Regions from separate parts of the Methylobacterium nigriterrae genome, predicted to be linked through region 1. Evidence: predicted binding sites of a transcription regulator. Region 1 holds the regulator's gene; each other region holds the start of a gene.
The links. Region 1 encodes PhoB, which activates phosphate uptake and scavenging genes when phosphate is short. Its sites were predicted from a motif close to TGTCATNNANCTGTCAT; they were not measured.
Positions count from the first base shown of each region.

Region 1 (5,140 bases):
AACACGGCCGGGATGCTGGCCGAGGCGGTGAGCACGTCGCGGAACAGATCGACCGCGTTCGGCGCGCCGCTCGCCGCGATGGCGCCCATGTTCCAGATCACGGCGCGCTGCGAATCGAGGTTCGTCGTCACCACGAGGAGGCGCCGGCCCTTGGCGTGCTCCTCGGCCACCGCGGCGAGGAGGTCCGGCGTGACGTAGCGCCCGATCAGGTCGCGCAGGCGGCCGTCCCCGAACAGGCCCGAGCCGAACAGCACGTTGGTGAGGCTCGGCGACTGCACCAGCGTCGCGGCGACGCCGCTCGTGTAGATGTCGGTGAGGTAGGGATCGTAGGCCGGCCCGAGGAACGCGAAGGGCGCGATCAGCGCGCCCGTGCTCACGCCCGAGACGAGGGAGAATTCCGGCCGGGTGCCGGAGGCGGTCCAGCCGTTCAGGATGCCGGCCCCGTAGGCGCCGTCGCCGCCGCCGCCCGACAGGGCGAGATAGTTGAAGGCCTGGCGCTTGGCCTCGGGCCGCGCGGCCATCTCGGCGAAGGTCTCGGAGGAAGCGTCCGCGAAGGCGCGGGCGGCGGGGATGCCCGGCACGCTCGCGTACGCCGCCTGCTCGGCGGTGTAGGGAATCCGCGGAATAGACGAGCAGGCGGCGAGATGACCCGCCAGCCCGAGCGCGAGGGCGCCGCGCAACCAATCCAACCGACGTGCCATCGCCAAGTCCCAGCGCTCAAGCTTCCGATTGCACCCCCAACCGAACGAGCTTGGCCATTCTAGCGTTCCCGGCCGAGCGCGGCAATTGACGCGACGGTGATCGGCTGATGCAAGGCCGCCACAGGCGCCGGCGTCGTGAGCGGCCGGCCGGCGCGGCGCGGCCATTGCCGGTGGAAACCGCGGACGCCCGGCGGCCGAGTCTGATCGTCGACTCTTGCATCGTCCACGAGGCCTCTTGTAGGTTCGGACCGTTGCCGCAGGGAACACGCGCGGCGGCCATCACCAGTGGCGCACACGGACGGATTTCGCACCGGCAGGCTCCGCATGGACGCGGCTCGCACGCGGGCCGCGTTGGGCCTCGTGCGTCCGAACCGCGTCGGGTCCGCCGGGGGGCGGAAGCGGTGATCGCAGCGTTCGGAGGGGGCGATGACGGAAGCGAGCCTGAGCTGGACGGACGAGCGCGTCGACCTTCTGCGCCGCCTGTGGGAAGACGGCCAGAGCGCCAGCAAGATCGCCGCGCAGCTCGGCGGCGTCACCCGCAACGCGGTCATCGGCAAGGTGCACCGGCTGGGTCTCGCCGGCCGGGTCAAGCCGGTGGCCGGCGCCCCCGTGAACGGCCGCAAGCGGCCCCTGCGCGAGGCCGAGGGCGAGATCGAGGCCGCGACCGTGGCCGAGATCGCCGCCGACGCGCCCGAGCCGATCGCGATCGCCTCGCACCGCCCGGCCCCCGATTTCCCGCCGGCCGCGGCGCCGGCCTCGGCCGCCGACCAGGTGCCGCTCGCGGTCTCGGAGCGGGTCACGATCATGGATCTGCGCGAATCGATGTGCCGCTGGCCGATGGGCGACCCGACGACCCCCGAGTTCCGATTCTGCGGCGGCCGCGCCATCACCGGCCTGCCCTATTGCAGCCACCACGCCCAGATCGCCTACCAGCCCGCCGCCGAGCGCAAGCGGGACCGGAGGGTCGCGGGCTTCCGCTGAGGCCGGCCGGCGCCGCGCGCCTCGCCCGCGCGGGAGAATCCGCGGAACGCGGACCGGGCGCGGGATGCGCCCTGTCCGGAAGGACCTCGCCCTGTCCCCCACGGCAGAGGGGACGCGAGCCCGATCCTGTCCGGCCGCGCCCTACTCGACGCCTGAGAACATCTCGTCGAAGGAATAGCCGGAGCCGCGCACGGTGCGGATCGGGTCGGACTGGCGCGGGCGGTTGATCGCCTTGCGCAGGCGCCCGACATGGACGTCGACCGTGCGCTCGTCGATGTAGACGTCGTGGCCCCAGACGCCGTCGAGGAGCTGCTCGCGCGAGAACACCCGGCCCGGGCTCTGCATCAGGAACTCGAGGAGCTTGAACTCGGTGGGGCCGAGATGGATCTCGCGGCCCGAGCGGCGGATCCGGTGGCTCATCCGGTCGAGCTCGATGTCGCCCGCGATCAGGAGGCTGGCCACGTGGGCGGGCTTGGCGCGCCGCAGGAGCGCGCGCACGCGGGCGAGGAGTTCCGGCACCGAGAACGGCTTGACGATGTAGTCGTCCGCGCCCGTGCCGAGGCCGCGGATGCGGTCGCCCTCCTCGCCGCGAGCGGTCAGCATGATGATCGGCAGGCGCTCGGTCTCGCGGCGCGCCCGGATGCGGCGGCACAGCTCGATGCCGGACAGGCCCGGAAGCATCCAGTCGAGCAGGATCAGGTCGGGCAGTTGCTCGTGCAGGCGCAGGTCGGCCTCGTCGCCGCGCACGGCCGAGTCGACGATGTAGCCCTCGGCCTCGAGGTTGTAGCGGAGGAGGAGCGTGAGGGCCTCCTCGTCCTCGACGATCAGGATGCGGGTGCTCATGGTCTCGTCAAAGCCGGATCGCCTCAGGCCCCGGCCCGGGGCGCGATCGTGGCGTAGTTCGAGGCGTCGTCCTTCGGGCGGTCGGTCAGGGTCACGCCGGTGACGAGATAGTGGATCGTCTCGGCGATGTTGGTGGTGTGGTCGCCGATCCGCTCGACGTTCTTGGCGCAGAACAGGAGGTGCGTGCAGAACGAGATGTTGCGCGGGTCCTCCATCATGTAGGTCAGGAGCTCGCGGAACAGGGAGTTGTAGAGGGCGTCGATGGCGCCGTCGCGCTGCCAGACGTCGTGGGCGGCCTTGGTGTCGCGGGCCCCGTAGGCGTCGAGCACGTCCTTGAGCTGCTCCTGCACGAGGTCGCTCATGTGCTGGACGCCGAGCACGATCTTCTGCGGCTGGGCCTGATCGCTGATCGCCACGACGCGCTTGGCGATGTTCTTGGCGAGGTCCCCGATGCGCTCGAGGTCGCCCGAGACGCGGATCGCCGAGATCGTCTCGCGCAGGTCGATGGCGAGCGGCTGGCGGCGGGCGATGAGGAGCACGGCGCGCTCCTCGATCTCGCGCTGGAGCACGTCGAGGCGCTTGTCGGCCGCGATGACGTTCTGGGCGAGTGCGGTGTCGCGGCGCACGAGGGCGACGCTCGCATCCGCCATCATCTTCTCGGCGACGCCCCCCATCTCGGCGATCGAGCGGCGCAGGTCCTCGAGGTCGGTGTCGTAGGAGGTGACGATGTGCTCGGACATGGTCTGGCGTCCTCGATCGGCCCGCCGGGCGGGACCGCGGTGAGGGAGGGATGCGCCCGCGGGCGGCTCAGCCGAAGCGGCCGGTGATGTAGTCCTGCGTCTGCCGCTTCTCGGGATTCATGAAGATCCGGGTGGTGGGCCCGAACTCGACGAGCTCGCCGAGATACATGAAGGCCGTGAACTGCGAGATGCGGGCGGCCTGCTGCATGTTGTGGGTCACGATCGCGATCGTGAACTCGTCGCGCAGCTGCTCGATCAGCTCCTCGATGCGCCCCGTCGAGATCGGGTCCAGCGCCGAGGTCGGCTCGTCGAACAGGATCACCTCCGGGCGCTGGGCGACCGTCCGGGCGATGCAGAGGCGCTGCTGCTGGCCGCCCGAGAGGCCCATGCCGGACTGCCGGAGCTTGTCCTTGACCTCGTCCCAGAGCGCGGCCTTGCGCAGGGATTCCTCGACGCGCACGTCGAGTTCGGCCTTCGGCAGGCGCTCGTAGAGGCGGAGCCCGAAGGCGACGTTGTCGTAGATCGACATCGGGAAGGGCGTCGGCTTCTGGAACACCATGCCGACCCGGGCGCGCAGCTCGTTGAGGTCGACCTTGGGGTCGAGCACGTTCTGGCCGTCGAGCAGGATCTGCCCTTCGGCGCGCTGCTCGGGGTAGAGGCTGTAGATGCGGTTGAAGGTGCGCAGCAGCGTCGACTTCCCGCAGCCCGAGGGGCCGATCAGGGCCGTCACCTGCCGGTCGTGGAAGTTGAGGTTGATGCCCTTCAGCCCGTGGAAGGTCCCGTAATAGAAGTCGAGGTCCTTCACCGCGATGCGCACGGGCGCGCGCTCGTCGGCCTTATTGCGGCCGTTGGCCTGGGCGGCGGTGATCGCGGGGGCGACGCTCATCGGGGTGTCCTTCGCGAGGATGTCGCTGGGCGGTCGGGCGCGGCTCAGCGCGCCCGCTGTGGCTTGATGACGAGGCGGGCGAGGATCGACAGGCCGAGGATCGTCACCGTGATCAGGAGGGCGCCGGCCCAGGCCAGACCCTGCCAGTTCGGGTAGGGCGAGAGCGCGAACTGGTAGATCATCACCGGCAGGTTCGCGACGCCGCCCATCAGGTCGCGGCTGAACCAGGAATTGTTGTTGAGCGCCGTGAACAGTAGCGGCGCGGTCTCGCCGGCGATGCGGGCGAGCGCCAGGATGATGCCCGTGACGATGCCCGCCGAGGCGGCGCGCCAGGTCACGCTCATGATCACCCGGGAGGGGGGCGCACCGAGCGCCGCGCCGGCCTCGCGCAGGGAGCCCGGCACGAGCCGCAGCATGTCCTCGGTGGTGCGCACGATCACGGGCGTCGCGATGATGGCGAGCGCCACGCCGCCGGCCCAGCCCGAATAGGTGCCCATCGGCCGCACCATCAGGGTGTAGACGAACAGACCGATCAGGATCGATGGCGCCGAGAGCAGGATGTCGTTGAGGAAGCGGATCAGGTCGGCGAGCTTCGAGGCCCGGCCGTACTCGGCGAGGTAGGTGCCGGCCATGACGCCGACCGGCGTCGCCACCACGATGCCGATCAGGGTCAGCACGAGGCTGCCCAGGATCGCGTTGGCGATGCCCCCGCCCTCCGAGCCCGGGCCCGGCGTCGGCTGCGTGAGCAGGCTGGGCGAGAGGCCCTTCAGCCCCTCGATGATCAGCATCAGGAGGATCGATCCGAGCACGATGGCGCCCAGCACCGTCGCGGCGAGGCAGGAGAAGCGCAGCACCCGGTCGGCGACGCGCCGGCTCGGGCGCACCCGGTTCGCCGGCGCCGCGCGGGTCTGGCCGAGGGGGTTGGTGACGTCCATCGCGAGGATCCTCAGGCGACCTTGACGCGGCGCACGAGCAGCCGCGCGATGACG
Region 1 covers NZ_JBAWTG010000020.1:39,974-45,113, reverse strand. The annotation lists gene WDW90_RS13155 (patatin-like phospholipase family protein) at 1-701, opposite strand, end outside; gene WDW90_RS13150 (GcrA family cell cycle regulator) at 1,128-1,682, shown strand; gene phoB (phosphate regulon transcriptional regulator PhoB) at 1,824-2,525, opposite strand; gene phoU (phosphate signaling complex protein PhoU) at 2,549-3,265, opposite strand; gene pstB (phosphate ABC transporter ATP-binding protein PstB) at 3,333-4,151, opposite strand; gene pstA (phosphate ABC transporter permease PstA) at 4,196-5,086, opposite strand; gene pstC (phosphate ABC transporter permease subunit PstC) at 5,098-5,140, opposite strand, start outside.

Region 2 (5,140 bases), on a different contig from region 1:
CATCACGAGTGCGCCGGGGTCCTCGTCGGCGCGGGCGAGTGCAAGGAGTTGGGAGAGCAGATGCTCCAGGCGAAGCGCCGCGCCCTCAATGTCGTCGAGGGCCGCGCGGCCCTCGGGATTTGCGCTGATCCCGTGACGGCGCGCGAGATCAACATGTGTGCGCAGCACCGCTAGCGGCGTGCGCATCTGGTGGGAAGCATCGGCCGTGAAGCGCCGCACCGCCTCCATAACCTGCTCCAGCCGCGCCAGGAGGGTGTTGAAGGCCAGAACCGGGGCTGCTGCCTCCACCGGCACGTGCGAGATGTCGAGGGGCTGCAGGCTGATCGCGCCGGGCGCTGCCCGCCGGTCGATCTCGGCGCTGAGCCGATCCAGGGGCGCGAGGCCGCGGCTGATCCCATACCATGTCAGCACCCCGACGAGAGCCAGAAGGACGGCTTCGAGCAGGAACAGGCCGCCGAGGAGCTGCGCCTCAAGGGTGCGACGCGCGTCCCGCGTCTCCGCCACCTGCACCAAGATCGGATCAGGCTTGCCGTAGAGATGCCTCGCCTGGGCGGCGACCCGTACGGACGCGCCGCGCATCACCGCGTCCCAGTGCCGGGTCGGGCCGGGCTCCATTTCTCCCGGAGAGGGGCGGGGCAGGTCACGGTAGCCGGTGACGAGCTGACCCTGGTAGCTGACGCTGTAGTAGATCCGGTCCTGCGCCTGGCTCTCCAACATGCCGAGCGCCACCCGCGGCAGGTCCACCGTCACTTCGTTGTCCTCGTCCAAGGAGAGGCGCTCAGCGATCGCCAGGACGGAGCCATCGAGGAGACGGTCGTGCGTCGTTTCGACCACGTCGCGGATAACAAGAGCGCCGCCGAGACCGAGCACGACGGCGAGGGCCGTGGCGGGCAACAGCATCCGCATCATCAGCCCGCGCCGCAGGGAGGGCGGGCGCCGGCTCATCCGGCGTCGAGGTGGTAGCCGAGACCGCGGATCGTGCGAATCTCCGGTCCCTTCGGCTGCAGTTTCTTGCGCAGGCGCGCGACATAGAGTTCGAGAGCGTTCGGCGCCACCTCGTCGTCGAAGCCGAACACTTCGCCGCTCAGCCGCTCCTTCGACACGACTTGCCCGGCCTTCGCCATCAGCACAGTGAGCACCGCGAGCTCCCGGCGCCGAAGCGCCAGGGGCTCACCGTCAAGCGTAACCGAACCGGTCGCACGGTCGAGGGCGAGCGCTCCACAGCAAAGGACGGGGTTGGGTAAGCCCTGGCCGCGCCGGATCAGGGCGCGCACCCGCGCCTCGAACTCAGCGGGCGCGAAGGGCTTGAGCAGGTAATCGTCCGCGCCGAGATCCAGCCCACGGACGCGGTCCGCCACCGCGTCGCGCGCGGTCAGGATCAGCACCGGCACGGCGCTCGCCGCTGCCCGAATGCGCCGCAGCACCTCGAAGCCGGACAGGCCCGGCAGGCCGATGTCGAGGACGATCAGACTGTAGGGCTCCGAGAGGGCGAGCCGCGCCGCCTCTTCCCCGTCCGCCGAGTGGTCTGCCGCAAGCCCGGCGAGCCGGAGCGACGCCACAAGCCCCCGGGCCAGGGCCGCGTCGTCCTCCACGACGAGCACCCGCATCCGCCCGCCCTCCCTCGGTGCAGGCCGCCCGCGCGCCCACGCTGCAGCGGCTTGGAATCGTGGCGCGAACCTGTAGTTTTCGATCCTCGTCACCGGGGGCGTCGTAGGCAACTGAAAAGGTGCGTGAGGGGGAGAGAACGTGCGGATCCTCACGGCCGGACTGATCTTAGTTGCCGTCCTCTTCGCCTCCGCTCGGGCCCAGATCGACCCTCCCGTCGATGTACAGCGCCAGGACGTCGCAGACGCCGTGCGGGAGGGCGCGGTCGTGATCCGCGCGACGACCGACGAGTCGGAGGCCTCCGGGCTTCTGGAGGGATTCCGGCAGCGCTATCCGGGTGTCTCTGTCCATTACACCAAGTCGAACTCGTCCAAGCTCTATGAGGAGTTCCTCGCCGAGGCCGGGGCGGGCGGGGGCACGGCGGACATTCTTTGGAGCTCGGCCATGGATCTCCAGGTCAAGCTCGTGAACGACGGTTACGCCGAGCGCCACGTCTCGCAAGAGGCGGAGGGATTGCCGGCCTGGGCGGTGTGGCGCTACGAGGCCTACGGCGTCACCGCCGAGCCGGTCGCGATTGCCTACAACCGCACCCTGCTCCCCGACGAGCGCGTGCCGCGCAGCCACGCGGACCTCGTCCGCAGCCTGATGCAGAACCCGGAGGCGTGGCAGGGCAAGGTCGCCACCTACGACCCGGAACGCAGCGGCGTCGGCTTCCTGTTTCTCACGCAGAACCTCGCGGTGACACCGCGGACCTGGGACCTCGTGCGCGCCCTGGGCCAAGTGGGGGCGAAGCTCTACACGGCCACCACGCCGATGCTCGACCGCGTCGCCGCCGGCGAGGCGCTGCTTGCCTACGACGTCTTCGGCGCCTACGCCCTGGAGCGGGCGAAGCGGGATTCGAGGCTCGGCGTCGTGCTGCCCTCCGATTACACGCTGATCACCTCGCGCATCGCCTTCATCCCCAAGGCCGCGCGGCACAAGGCGGCCGCTCGGCTCTTCCTCGACTACATGCTCTCCCGGGAGGGGCAGGCGAGGCTCGCAGCGAGGTCGGTGACGCCCGCCCGCCCGGACGCACGCCAGCCCGACCATCCCGTCGCGGCGGCTTCCGCCCCGCGTCCCATCGCGGTCGGGCCGGAACTCCTCACCTCCCTGGACCAAATCAAGCGCAGCCGGACGCTGAAGCAATGGCGGCGCGTCATTGAGGGACGATAATACGCCAAGCTTCACTCTGCATTCGCCAAGAATTTTTGCCGTGACAGGTTGGTGACAGGTTACATCCCTAAGATCCCTCCAACACAGTCAGGAGGGAACAAATGCAAGTCACGGGCATGTTGCATGGCGCGAAGCTGCTTCAGTTCGCCGGCTTTCCCACGTCCGAGGTGCTGGGCCCGGACGCGAGCGAGGAAGAGATCAAGGGCCTGATCGACCGCCACGGCTCGATCTTCATCAAGCCGGTTTTCAAGGGCGGCGTCGGCAAGAAGGGCAAGGCGGGCCTCGTTGGTCGCGCGAGCGACCTGAGGACGGCGCTGCGCGAGAAGGAGCGCCTCTACTTCGTCGAGCACCGCCACGGCAGCGCGGTGGCGAAGGCCAACGGCGTCACCTTCGAGGGCGCGGTGCCGGCCGAGCACGAGGTCTACTTCTCGATCACCGACAGCACCCGCTTCCGCGCCCCGACCATGACGCTGACCCACCGCGGCGGCGTCGACATCGAGGAACTCGACAAGACCGAGGTGGCGCAGGTCCCCTTCGATCCGCTCACCGGCCTCAAGGCCTTCGTGGTGGCCAACGCCCTCTCGGAACTGAACGCGCCGAAGGCCCTGATCTCGCCGCTGGTGCAGCAGCTGCCCAAGCTCTGGGAGCTCTATCACGGCTTCGGCATGACCACGGTCGAGCTCAATCCGATCCGCATGCGCCCCGACCGCAGCGGCCGCCTCACCCCGGTCGCCTGCGACTTCAAGTGCGGCTTCGACCGCGACGACCCGCGCTGGCAGCGCCTCGGCCTGCCCGGTCACCTGTTCTCGGTCGACTACTCGGACTTCGAGGCCGAGATCAACCAGCTGCGGACCTACCAAGGCCAGAGCGACGTCTGCATCATCAACCCGGGCGGCACGATCCTGGCGCCGACCTTCGGGGGCGGCGCCAACTCCCTCGTCACCGAGATGCTCGGCGACGACGCGATCATCTCCTCGGACTTCGGCGGCAACCCGCCCTACGAGAAGATGAAGGAGGTGGCGCGCATCTGCTTCCGGCACTGGCTGGCCCAAGCCAACGTGCTGTTCATCATCGGCGGCAAGTCGAACAACACGGACATCTTCGAGACTTTCCGGGCGATGGCGGACGCGTTGCGCGAGCACGTGGGCCGGCACGGGCCGACCCCCCTCTACATCGTCGCGGGCCGCGGCGGCCCGAACCTCGTGCGCGGGATGGGAGCGCTGCGCGACACGGCCGAGGCGCTCGGCCTGCCATACCGGCTGTTCGGATTCGATTCCGACATGAGTGAGGTCGTCGCCTACGCCCGCAAGGCCGACCAGTGGATGCGCCAGGGCGGCCGCGAGGCGGTGGCGCGCGCCATCGGGCTCGGCGAGCCGCTGCGCCACGCGGCCGAATAAGCAAGGGAGGACGACATGCACAAGCACGGCATCGGCAGCTTCAAGTACCACGTCGGCATCAGCTCACTCGACCAGGTCGCCACGCGCCAGGACCGGGTCTGCGTGCTCAACATCCTGGGCGGCGAATCGAGCGACGTGACGCCGGTCGGCCACGCCTATTCGGGCGGCAACGTGGTGTTCGGCACCTCGCCCGGCCGACGCGGCCAGGTGCTGGAGACGCCACTCGGCGAGATCCCGGTCTACAACAACGTCCGCGAGGGTCTGGAGGCCGGGCACCGCTTCAATTGCGGCGTCGTCTACCTGCCGCCCTCGGCCGCCCGCGACGGCGTCGCCGAACTCATTCGGGTCAATCCGGACCTGCGCAAGATCTTCATCGTCACCGAGAAGCTCTCGGTCCACGACAGCCGCGAGATCCGCGCGCTTGGCCAGCAAAACGGCGTCGACATCTTCGGCGGCAACAGCCTCGGCGTGGCCGACGCCTATTATCAGGTCCGCATCGGCGGTGCTCTCGGGGGCGACAGCCCAGGCGAGGCCCTGAAGCCCGGCTCGGTAGCGATCTTCTCCAACTCCGGCAACTTCACGACCACCATCGCCACCTACCTGCGCATGAGCGGCTGGGGCACCACGACGCTGATCTCCAGCGGCAAGGATGTCTACATCCAGTACGGCGCGCCGGAATTCGCCTTCGCGCTCGCCAACGACGCGCGCAGCAAGGCGGCGGTGCTGTACGTGGAGCCGGGCGGCTACTACGAACTCGACGCGCACTTCACCAAGCCCGTCGTTGCCTGCGTGGTCGGCCGCTGGAAGAGCAAGCTCACCCGCGCAGTGGGCCACGCGGGCGCCATGGCGGGAGGCGACGACGATGCCGCCGCAAAGGAGCGCTGGTTCATGGAGAAGTTTGGGGTGGACGGCGTGTTCACGCCCGA
Region 2 covers NZ_JBAWTG010000042.1:9,850-14,989, reverse strand. The annotation lists gene WDW90_RS20310 (sensor histidine kinase) at 1-945, opposite strand, end outside; gene WDW90_RS20305 (response regulator) at 942-1,607, opposite strand; gene WDW90_RS20300 (ABC transporter substrate-binding protein) at 1,747-2,817, shown strand; gene WDW90_RS20295 (ATP citrate lyase citrate-binding domain-containing protein) at 2,919-4,214, shown strand; gene WDW90_RS20290 (CoA-binding protein) at 4,230-5,140, shown strand, end outside.
Region 2: the regulator PhoB is predicted to act here: its motif matches at 2,858-2,874, upstream of WDW90_RS20295 (ATP citrate lyase citrate-binding domain-containing protein).

Region 3 (5,140 bases), on a different contig from region 1:
TTCGTGCGGATGGACGGCGCGCAGCTCGCCTCGATCACGATCTCGCAGAACAAGGCCCGGACGGCGGCCCGCTGGCGCCGGGAGAGCCGCGTCTTCTACAATCAGTTCGAGACCGGCCATCCCTATATCGGCACCCTCGACCCGCTGCTCGCCGCGTCCCCCGGCGGCTTCCCGCTGGTGCAGGACGGCAAGATCGTCGGCGCGATCGGCTGCAGCGGCGGCACGGGCGACCAGGACGCCCTGATCTGCAAGGTCGGCGCCGACACGCTCAAGTAAGACCGCCGCGCCTGCGCCGGACCGTCCCGGTGCCGACGGAGCCAGTGCCGAGGCGCGGCTTCCCGAGGCGCGCGGGCGGCTCCGACCCGCGCCGCCGTGGCGAGTGGCGCGGTTTCGCACCAAGTCAGGAAAACTCGACGCGGCTGGTGATGAAACGCCCCGTTGAATTGCCAAGCTTAACCCCGCCCCCCAGGTTTGCGGGTATGGCTGTGCTACGGATCTTGGTCGGGCTTCCCGTCCTAATACTGATGAGCGGCTGCTCGGTGCTGTTCAAGGGGCCGGCGCAATACGCGTCCCTTCCGCGGGGCGCGCAGCCCGGCACGATCCTCCTATCCCATCGGGCAGTCGGGCACCGCGCGGGCCGCGCCGTGCCCGCCCCTCTCTGGGAACCCAGCTCCGGGATCGATCCGATCGCCGCGCTGCGGCGGTCGGAGATCGCGCGCGCGGGCTGGGAGCGGCAGCGCCCGGCTGATCTCTCCGAGGCCTCGATGCTGGCGAGCCGCTTCCGGAAGGCGGCCGGCGATCCGCGACCGGACGGCGCGCCCTTCCCCGAACGGGCTCCCGAGCCGGACGGCGATCCTCGGGAGCGGGACCGCGATGCGCGGATGAGCCAGCTTCTCCGCGCGGGCATCGACGCGGCCAGGCCCGTGTGCGTCGGATGCTGAGGGGCGGCTTCCGAGAGGGCTGCGCGGCACGGCATCCGGTCCGGCGCGGCATCGTGGTGCCGGGTTGCGGCCCCAGCGTCAGGCGGGGCCGGGCTCGGCCATCGCCTCCTCGAGCATGGCCTGGACCACCGACGGCGTCATCACGGCGCGCACCCGCCGCGTGAGCAGTGCCGCCAGCTCGCGGGCGTCGGCCTCTGAGCCGTCCCGCAACCGGATCAGCACGATCTGATCGCCGCCCTGCCGGACCGCCACGCCGAACTCGCCCGGCGCGATCGGCTCGGCCACGAAAAGCTGCTCCAATCCGTGCAGACCGGTCACGCCCAGGATCATCCGTCTCTCCTCACGCCCGTCATCCGTTGCCGCTCGGCCGGGTCCCGACCGCTCGACGGCCGGGACCGCGCTCAGCCGGCGCCGTAGCCGCCCTTCCGATTCGACCGGGTGCGGTCGCGCTGGCCCTCCTCGTAGCCGCCGCTCTGCGGGCCGCCCCGATCCGAGGTGGCCGGCGGCGGGGAATGGGGACCGGGGGCGGCCTCCGCCGGGCCCTCCCTGTCGGAGCTGGCCGCACTGGCGGAGGCGTGCGGGCGCTGCGGGGCATTCGGCTCTCGATCCATCGCGGTCTCCTCAACCAACAATTGCATGGAGAAGGCGCGTGGCGGAGCCCGGTTCCGGGCGCCGGGCGGGTTCGGGCGAGCCTTTTCGTGCCCGCGCCCTATTTCTCCCGCCACGATCCCGCCGACACGATCCAGAAGAGGAGCCGAGATGGCGAACGACAGCGGCATCCGCGACAGGGCCGAAACTCGGGCCGCGAAGCAGCAGGAGCGCGAGATCGCGGGCGCCGCGGCCTGGGCCGATCACGACGCGGCGCAGGCCGCCGTCGAGGCGAAGACGCAGCGCCTGCGCGCCCTGCGGCTCGCCCGGGAGGCCGAGAAGGTCGCCGCGCGGCGGTAGCGCCTCGCGCTCCCCGCCGAAGCGGATGCCGGTTCGAACCGGGGAGCGTGCGGCATCGGCAACGCGGGGCGCGGCCCCACCCGACCGGGCCTCGCTCCGGGAGCGCTCCGGCCGCGTCGGGATGCCCGCCCGTCATCCGAGCGTCACAGACCCGCCCGAGGGTGCGCGCCTCGACGATCAGGGAACCTCGGATTCATGGATTTCCACCGCCGCTTCACGGTGCTGATGTGCGCGCCGAACTTCGATCCGGACGACCTCGAAGGCGTGCGCGTCCAGCAGATCGTGACCGCGGTCGAGGGGCGGGGATTCGAGGTGGTGCGGGCGCGGCGCGTGGAGGACGCGGCGATCGCCGTGCAGACGGACGCCGCCATCGGCTGCATGGTGGTCGACTGGGGCAAGCGCGGCCTCGACGGCAAGGCGGCGGCGCTCATCAACATGATGCGCAGGCGCGGCCTCGAGATGCCGATCGTCATCATGGTTCGCCGCAAGCGCCTCGAGGACATCCCGGTCGAGCTCCTCGACTTCATCGACGGCTACATCTTCCTCGCCGAGGAGACGCCGGAATTCATCGCCCGCGGCCTCGTCTCCCGCGTCACGCAGTACGCCGAGACCCTGAAGACGCCCTTCTTCGGCGCGCTCGTCGACTATGCCGAGAAGGGCAACCAGCTCTGGACCTGCCCGGGCCACAACGGCGGCATTTTCTACAATCGCTCGCCGATCGGGCGTATTTTCGTCGAGCATCTCGGGGAAGCCATCTTCCGCGATGATCTCGATAATTCCGTCCTCGACCTGGGAGATCTGCTGACCCACGAAGGGCCGGCGCTGAAGGCGCAGAAGGAGGCCGCGCAGATCTTCGGCGCCGAGAAGACCTACTTCGTCCTCAACGGCACCTCGGCCTCGAACAAGATCGTGCTCTCGGCGCTCGTGGCCGAGGGCGACCTCGTCCTGTTCGACCGCAACAACCACAAGGCGGCCCATCACGGCGCCCTCTTCCTCGGCGGCGGCATCCCGATCTTCCTCGAGACCGACCGCAATGCCTATGGGCTGATCGGCCCGATCTACGCGGAAGCCCTCGACGAGGCGGCGATCCGCGAGAAGATCCGGCTGAACCCGCTCGTTCGGGACAGGGAGGCGTGGCGCCGCGAGCGCCCGTTCCGGGTCGCCGTGATCGAGCAATGCACCTACGACGGCACGATCTACGACGCGCAAGGGATCCTGGAGCGGATCGGGCACCTGTGCGACTACATCCTGTTCGACGAGGCCTGGGCGGGCTTCATGAAGTTCCACCCGCTCTTCGCCGGCCGCTTCGCGATGGGGTTCAAGGGCCTCGACGAGACGGCGCCCGGCATCATCGCCACGCAATCGACCCATAAGCAGCTCGCGAGCTTCTCCCAGGCCTCGCAGATCCACACCAAGGACAGCCACATCCGCGGCCAGACCCGGCGCGTCGAGCACAGGCGGCTCAACGAGAGCTTCCTCGTCCACGCCTCGACCTCGCCCTTCTATCCCCTCTTCGCCTCCCTCGACGTCGGCGCCCAGATGATGAAGGGGCGCTCCGGCATGATCCTGTGGGACGACACGATCCGGCTCGGCATCGAGTGGCGCAAGAAGGTGCGGGCGATCCGCCGCGAGTTCGAGGAGAAGGAGGGCGGCGATCCGCGCGAGCGCTGGTTCTTCGACCCCTTCGTGCCGGACGTGGTGCGGGGCGCCGACGGGGCCGAGGTGCCCTGGGAGAGCCTCTCGACGGACGAGCTCGCGAGCGAGCCGCGCCACTGGGAACTGGCGCCGGGCGCCTCCTGGCACGGCTTCACGCATGTCGGCCCGGGCTACGCGATGACCGACCCGAACAAGCTCACGGTGCTGACGCCGGGCTTCGACCGGGCGACGGGCGCCTATGCCGAGCACGGCGTGCCGGCCCCCATCGTGGCGCAATACCTGCGCGAGAACCGGATCGTTCCCGAGAAGAACGACCTCAACTCGCTCCTCTTCCTGCTGACGCCGGGCGTGGAATCGTCGAAGGCCGGCACGCTGATCTCCGGCCTCGTCGCCTTCAAGCGGCTCCACGACGACAACGTGCCGCTCGAGGAGGCCATGCCCGATTTCGTCCGGCGGCGCCCGAGCCGCTATCGCGGCGTGCGGCTGCGCGACCTCTGCGCGGATTTCCACGCCTTCCACCGGGACGCCGGCACCAGCGCGCTCCAGCGCCGCCAGTTCGAGCCGGGGCACCTGCCCGAGATGGTGATGGCGCCGAAGGACGCCGCCCAGATGCTGACCCGCAACCGGGTCGATTACGTGCCGATCGCGGAAGCCGAGGGGCGGGTGGCGACGACCCTGCTTCTCGTCTACCCGCCCGGGATCGGCACGGTGCTGCCCGGCGAGCGTCTCGACGCGCGGGCCAAGCCCATGCTGGACTATTTCAAGATGTTCGAGCGGGCCGCGAATCTGTTCCCGGGCTTCGAGGCCGAGATCCAAGGCGTCTACCGCGAGGTCGATCCGGACGGGCGGATCCGCTTCCACACCTACGTGCTGCGCGAGGGCGCCTGATGGATGGCGGGCTGCCGGGGCGCCACGGCCCCGACATCGTGATCCCGCCCCTCCTCGGATGCCGATGTCCCCGCCATGATGGCGATCTACGCCCACCATATCGGGCGCGGCCTCGGCGATGTCGGCGACTACGAGGAGGATCGCCTCATGCCCGACGACCTGAAGCAGCGGCGCAAGAGCATGCGCAAGAAGCGCCTGCCCCACCTCGTCGCGGACCGTGCCGGGGTCGTGGCCGGCTACGCCTACGCGGTACCGTTCCGCAAGCGCCCGGCCTATCGCTACACCCTCAAGCACTCGATCTACGTGCACCGCGAGCATCTGCAGGCCGGGATCGGCCGCCGCCTGCTGCCGGCCCTGGTCGAGGCCTGCGCGGCCGGGGGCTATCGGCAGATGATCGGCTACATCGACGCCGAGAACGAGGCGTCGCTGCGCCTCCACGAGGCCTGCGGCTTCGCCCGCGTCGGCCGCCTGCCGGCCGTCGCCTACCGGTTCGGGCGCTGGTGCGACAGCGTCATGGTGCAATGCCCCCTCGGAACCGGCGCGGCCGACCAGCCCGCCACCTGGCGCCGCCCGGCCGAGGCGGTGATCGCGGGCCACGATTGGACGGGGGGCTGAGCGGAGCCGTACGGGCGGTCGAGGCTGCCGGATCTCCCCGATCGCATGACGCTCTCGAAAAAACGGATCCCACTGTCCGCAACACGCTCTAC
Region 3 covers NZ_JBAWTG010000019.1:51,701-56,840, reverse strand. The annotation lists gene WDW90_RS12775 (GlcG/HbpS family heme-binding protein) at 1-276, shown strand, start outside; gene WDW90_RS12770 (hypothetical protein) at 525-941, shown strand; gene WDW90_RS12765 (hypothetical protein) at 1,020-1,271, opposite strand; gene WDW90_RS12760 (hypothetical protein) at 1,343-1,552, opposite strand; gene WDW90_RS12755 (hypothetical protein) at 1,701-1,889, shown strand; gene WDW90_RS12750 (Orn/Lys/Arg family decarboxylase) at 2,085-4,433, shown strand; gene WDW90_RS12745 (GNAT family N-acetyltransferase) at 4,509-5,048, shown strand; gene WDW90_RS12740 (hypothetical protein) at 5,137-5,140, opposite strand, start outside.
Region 3: the regulator PhoB is predicted to act here: its motif matches at 2,020-2,036, upstream of WDW90_RS12750 (Orn/Lys/Arg family decarboxylase).

Region 4 (5,140 bases), on a different contig from region 1:
ATCCCGAGCGCCGCGAGCGCCGCCGCGCGCAGGTCGGGATCGAGCACGCCCGCCCCCGTCCCCGCGATCACGTCGAGGGGCCCGGTGACCGGAAAGGCCGCCACCGGCAGGCCGCAGGCCAGAGCCTCGAGCAGCACGATGCCGAACGTGTCGGTGAGGCTCGGGAACACGAAGGCGTCGGCCGCCGCGTAGAGGCGGGCGAGGGCGGCCCCGGTCTGCGTGCCGAGGAAGCGCGCGGCCGGCGCCAGTGCCTCCAGGCGGGCCCGGTCCGGCCCGTCGCCGACGATCACCTTGGTGCCCGGCAGGTCGAGGCCGAGGAAGGCCGCGACGTTCTTCTCCACGGCGAGCCGCCCGACGAACAGGAAGATCGGCCGGGGCAGCCCGTCGAGCGCGTCCGAGGCTTGCGGCCGGAACAGCTCGGTGTCGACGCCGCGGGTCCAGCGCATCAGGTTGGTGAAGCCGCGGCCGGCGAGATCGCGCTCCAGCGAGGGCGTCGACACCATGGTGCCGCTCGCCGCCCCGTGGAAGCGGCGCAGCCAGGCGTAGCTCCAGGATTCCGGCACGGGGGCGCGGGCGGCGAGGTATTCGGGGAAGCGGGTGTGGTAGCTCGTGGTGAAGGGCCGCCCCCGCGACAGGCAGTACCGGCGCGTGGCGTAGCCCACCGTCCCCTCGGTGGCGATATGCACGTAGGTCGGGTCGAGGCGGCCCCAGCTGTCCGCGATCCTGCGCTTCGTCGCGAGCGAGAGCCGGATCTCCGGGTAGCCCGGCAGGGGTACCGAGCGGAAATCCTGGTGGGTCAGGAAGACGGGGTCGAAGCCGAGGCCGCGCCCCGCCGCCGCCATGTGCTCCAGCGAGCGCACCACGCCGTTCACCTGCGGAGCCCAGGCATCGGTGGCGATGAGGAGCCTCATGGGACGAGCCGCCCGCATGACTGGCCGCCGGCCGTGGCCGGACGGCCCGAGGCGCGGGTCCGGGTGGGATGGACGCGCGGGCGCCCGACGGGCGGGATCATGCGACGGCCCGGCGTCCGGCCGGCTCCGGCTCGGCTGCCTGGACGGCAGCCGCCAGCGCCGCCTCGCGGGCGCGCAGCACGCTCGGGTAGTGCAGCACCTCCATGGTGCCGTCGTAATGCTCGACGATCGCCGTGCAGGATTCCACCCAGTCGCCCGTGTTGAGGTAGCGCAGCCCATCGATCTCGCGGCTGGCCGCGTGGTGGATGTGGCCGCAGATGACGCCGTCGGCGCCGACGCGGCGCGCCTCGGCGGCCAGGAATTCCTCGAACTTGCCGATGAAGTTGACGGCGTTCTTCACCTTCAGCTTGGCCCAGGCCGAGAGCGACCAGTAGGCGAGGCCGAGGCGGCGGCGCACGCGGTTGAGGCCCGTGTTCACGAAGAGCGCGAAGGTGTAGGCGCCGTCGCCCAGATAGGCGAGCCACTTGGCGTGGCGCACCACCATGTCGAACTGGTCCCCGTGGATCACGAGGTAGCGCCGTCCGTCCGCCGCCTCGTGAATGCGGCTCTCGGCGATCTCGACGCCCCCGAAGGTCGTGCCGATATAGTCGCGCAGGAACTCGTCGTGGTTGCCCGGCACGTAGATGATCGTCGAGCCCTTGCGGACCTTGCGCAGCAGGTTCTGGACGACGTCGTTGTGTGCCTGCGGCCAGTACCAGCCCGAGCGGAGCTGCCAGCCGTCGACGATGTCGCCGACGAGGTAGATCTCGTCCGCGTCGTAGTCCTTGAGGAAATTCAAGAGCAGACCGGCTTGGCAGCCCTTCGTGCCCAGATGCATGTCGGACAGGAAGAGCGTCCGGACGCGGGTCGCCTTCTCCGTGTCTTCGGCCACGAGCGTCTCCCGGCGGATTCGAGGCCCCGAGCCAAACCGGATTCCGGTATCAGTTTGATGACGCCGCCGGGGAAACCTTGCTGCACTGCCGAAGAGATTGAGCGGATGCGCAGCGGGACGTTGCATCGCACGATAATTTTTTTGACGAGCGGCCAAGTTTTTTGAGTTTTCCTTCCCTCGCCGAGGCAGTCATAATTGTGGCCAAGGAGACCGCCGGGCCGAGCCTGGCGCCGGAAACGGCCAACGGGATCGCCGACGACAGGAAGGAAGGTGTCCATGATACGTCGGAGCGCTTGCAAGCGCGCGCCGACCGACGCATTGAGGCTCTGGCTACTCGGAGGCGACCGGCATGCAACCATGCCGCGACCGCGAGCGGCACATGCCGCCCCGCCGCTCCGCACGGCACCATGATCTGACCTCGGGGGTGGACGACGTCGACGGAATGGAACGCGGCCCGGTGCAACCGGTCCGGCCTGTTCCGGGCGGCGGGATCCGCGAAGTACGGACCGTCCCGTCCGTGACCACCTTCGCACCCGAGCGGTCGAGGGGACCCCTCCCCCGACGATCGCGGCAACCACGAGCGACGGCGGCTCGCTGACTTCATCCTGGCGCCGGCATCGGTCCGGCCATCGAGTTTGGAAATCGGAGGAAACAACATGGCGGCAACGAGACGGCCGGGTCGTAACCATCTGTTCGTGCCGGGCCCGACGAACATCCCGGACCGCGTCCTGCGGGCCATGATGGTCCAGTCGGAGGATCACCGCTCGATCGACTTCCCCTCGCTGACGAAGCCCCTGTTCGAGGACACCAAGAAGGTGTTCGGCTCGACGGACGGCACCATCTTCCTGTTCCCCTCGAGCGGAACCGGCATCTGGGAATCGGCGCTCTGCAACACGCTCGCCCGCGGCGACAAGGTGCTGTCCTCGCGCTTCGGCCAGTTCAGCCATCTCTGGATCGACATGGCGCAGCGCCTCGGCCTCGACGTGATCGTGCAGGAGGAGGCCTGGGGCACGGGCGCGAACCCGCAGCGGATCGAGGAGGCCCTGCGGGCCGACAAGAACCATGAGATCAAGGCCGTCATGGTGGTCCACAACGAGACCGCCACGGGCGTGACGAGCGACATCGGCGCCGTCCGCAAGGCGATGGACGCGGCCGGCCACCCGGCGCTGCTCTTCGTGGACGGTGTGTCCTCCATCGGCTCGCTGCCCTTCAAGGCCGACGAGTGGAAGGTCGACGCGGCGATCGCGGGCTCCCAGAAGGGCCTGATGCTGCCGGCCGGCCTCGGCGTCGCCTGCATCAGCCCGAAGGGCCTGCAGGCCGCCGAGAGCCAGGCGGGCAAGAACGACCGCCTCGCCAAGGTCTATTTCGACTACGCCGACCAGCGGAAGGCGAACCCGACCGGCTACTTCCCCTACACGCCGCCGCTGCCGCTCCTCTACGGCCTGCGCGAGGCGCTGGCCTGCCTGTTCGAGGAGGGCCTCGAGAACGTCTACAACCGGCACGCGGTGCTCGGCGAGGCGACCCGCCAGGCCGTCGCGGCCTGGGGCCTCAAGACCTGCGCCAAGGAGCCCAAGTGGAACTCCGACACCGTCACGGCGATCGTCGTGCCGGAGGGCGTCGACGCCGCCAAGATCATCAAGCACGCCTATGTCCGCTACAACCTCGCGCTCGGCGCGGGCCTGTCGGAAGTGGCCGGCAAGGTGTTCCGCATCGGCCATGTCGGCGACCTGAACGAGCTGTCGCTGCTCGCCGCCATCGCCGGCGCCGAGATGTCGATGCTCGACAACGGCATCAAGGTGACCCCGGGCTCGGGCGTCGCCGCGGCCTCGAGCTACCTGCGCGAGAACCCCCTCTCGAAGGCCTAGTGGATAACCCGGACGGGGCCGGCCGACTCGGCCCCGTCCGCTCTAAGACACGGACCGATGAAGGCCCGCGGACGCCAGCGCCGGCCGCCCGGAAACCGGGTTCTGAAAGGGGTTCTCCATGACGCAGAACATCGTCTTCCTCGACCGCGAATCCCTCGATGCCAAGGTGCGCGAATTCAACTTCCCGCACGCATACACGGAGTACGAGTCGACCTGGACGCCCGAGGAGATCGTCGAGCGCCTGAAGGATGCCGAGATCGCCATCATCAACAAGGTGCCGATGCGGGCCGACACGCTGAAGCAGCTGCCCAAGCTGAAGCTGATCGCGGTGGCGGCGACCGGCACCGACGTCGTCGACAAGGCCCAGGCCAAGCAGCAGGGTGTCACGGTCGTCAACATCCGCAACTACGCCTTCAACACCGTGCCGGAGCACGTGGTCGGGCTGATGTTCGCGCTGCGCCGCGCCATCGTGCCCTACGCCAACTCGGTGCGCCGGGGCGATTGGGCGAAGTCGACCCAGTTCTGCTACTTCGACTACCCGATCCACGACATCGCGGGCTCGACGCTCGGCATCGTCGGCTACGGGGCGCTCGGCAAGTCGATCGCCAAGCGGGCCGAGGCGCTCGGCATGAAGGTGATCGCCTACGACGTCTTCCCGCAGGAGGGCCTCGTCGATTTCGAGACGATCCTGAGGGATTCGGACGTCATCACGCTGCACGTGCCGCTCACCCCCGACACCAAGAACATGATCGGGCGCGACGAGCTCGCGAAGATGAAGCGCAGCGCCATCCTGATCAACACGGCCCGCGGCGGCCTCGTGGACGAGGAGGCGCTGCTGGAGGCCCTCAAGAGCGGCACGATCGCCGGCGCGGGCTTCGACGTGGTGGCGCAGGAGCCGCCGAAGAACGGCAACATCCTGGCCGACGCCGACCTGCCGAACCTGATCGTGACCCCGCACGTGGCCTGGGCGAGCAAGCAGGCGATGCAGATCCTCGCCGACCAGCTCGTCGACAACATCGAGGCGTTCGTCGGGGGCAAGCCGCAGAACGTCGTCGAGGGCTGACGCGGGCCGTGGCGGCCGTCGGCGGCCGGGCCGCCACGGCCCGCCGCCTCGCCATCCCGGGGCGCCGCGGGTCGAGGTCCGGCCTGCGCCTCTCGCGCGTCCGAATTGCGGGCTGCCCCCGCGGCCCCGGGACGAGGATGCGGGAGGCGGACCGTCGGCCTCGGGATCGAGTTGGAAACGCTGAACCGCGCGAGGCCGCGCGGACGAAGGGACAAACAATGAAGAAGCTGCTTTTCCTGTTCGACACGGATGCGGTGCCGAGCGTGTTCGACACGGTGGTGGGCTACGACGGCGGCGCCGACCACATCACCGGCTACGGCGGCGTGACGCCGGAGAATGTCGGGGCGCTGGTCGACGGCACGATCTACAC
Region 4 covers NZ_JBAWTG010000002.1:109,043-114,182, reverse strand. The annotation lists gene WDW90_RS02140 (glycosyltransferase family 4 protein) at 1-911, opposite strand, end outside; gene WDW90_RS02135 (UDP-2,3-diacylglucosamine diphosphatase) at 1,009-1,788, opposite strand; gene WDW90_RS02130 (aminotransferase class V-fold PLP-dependent enzyme) at 2,499-3,707, shown strand; gene WDW90_RS02125 (D-2-hydroxyacid dehydrogenase) at 3,826-4,770, shown strand; gene WDW90_RS02120 (NADP-dependent methylenetetrahydromethanopterin/methylenetetrahydrofolate dehydrogenase) at 4,989-5,140, shown strand, end outside.
Region 4: the regulator PhoB is predicted to act here: its motif matches at 1,889-1,905, upstream of WDW90_RS02135 (UDP-2,3-diacylglucosamine diphosphatase).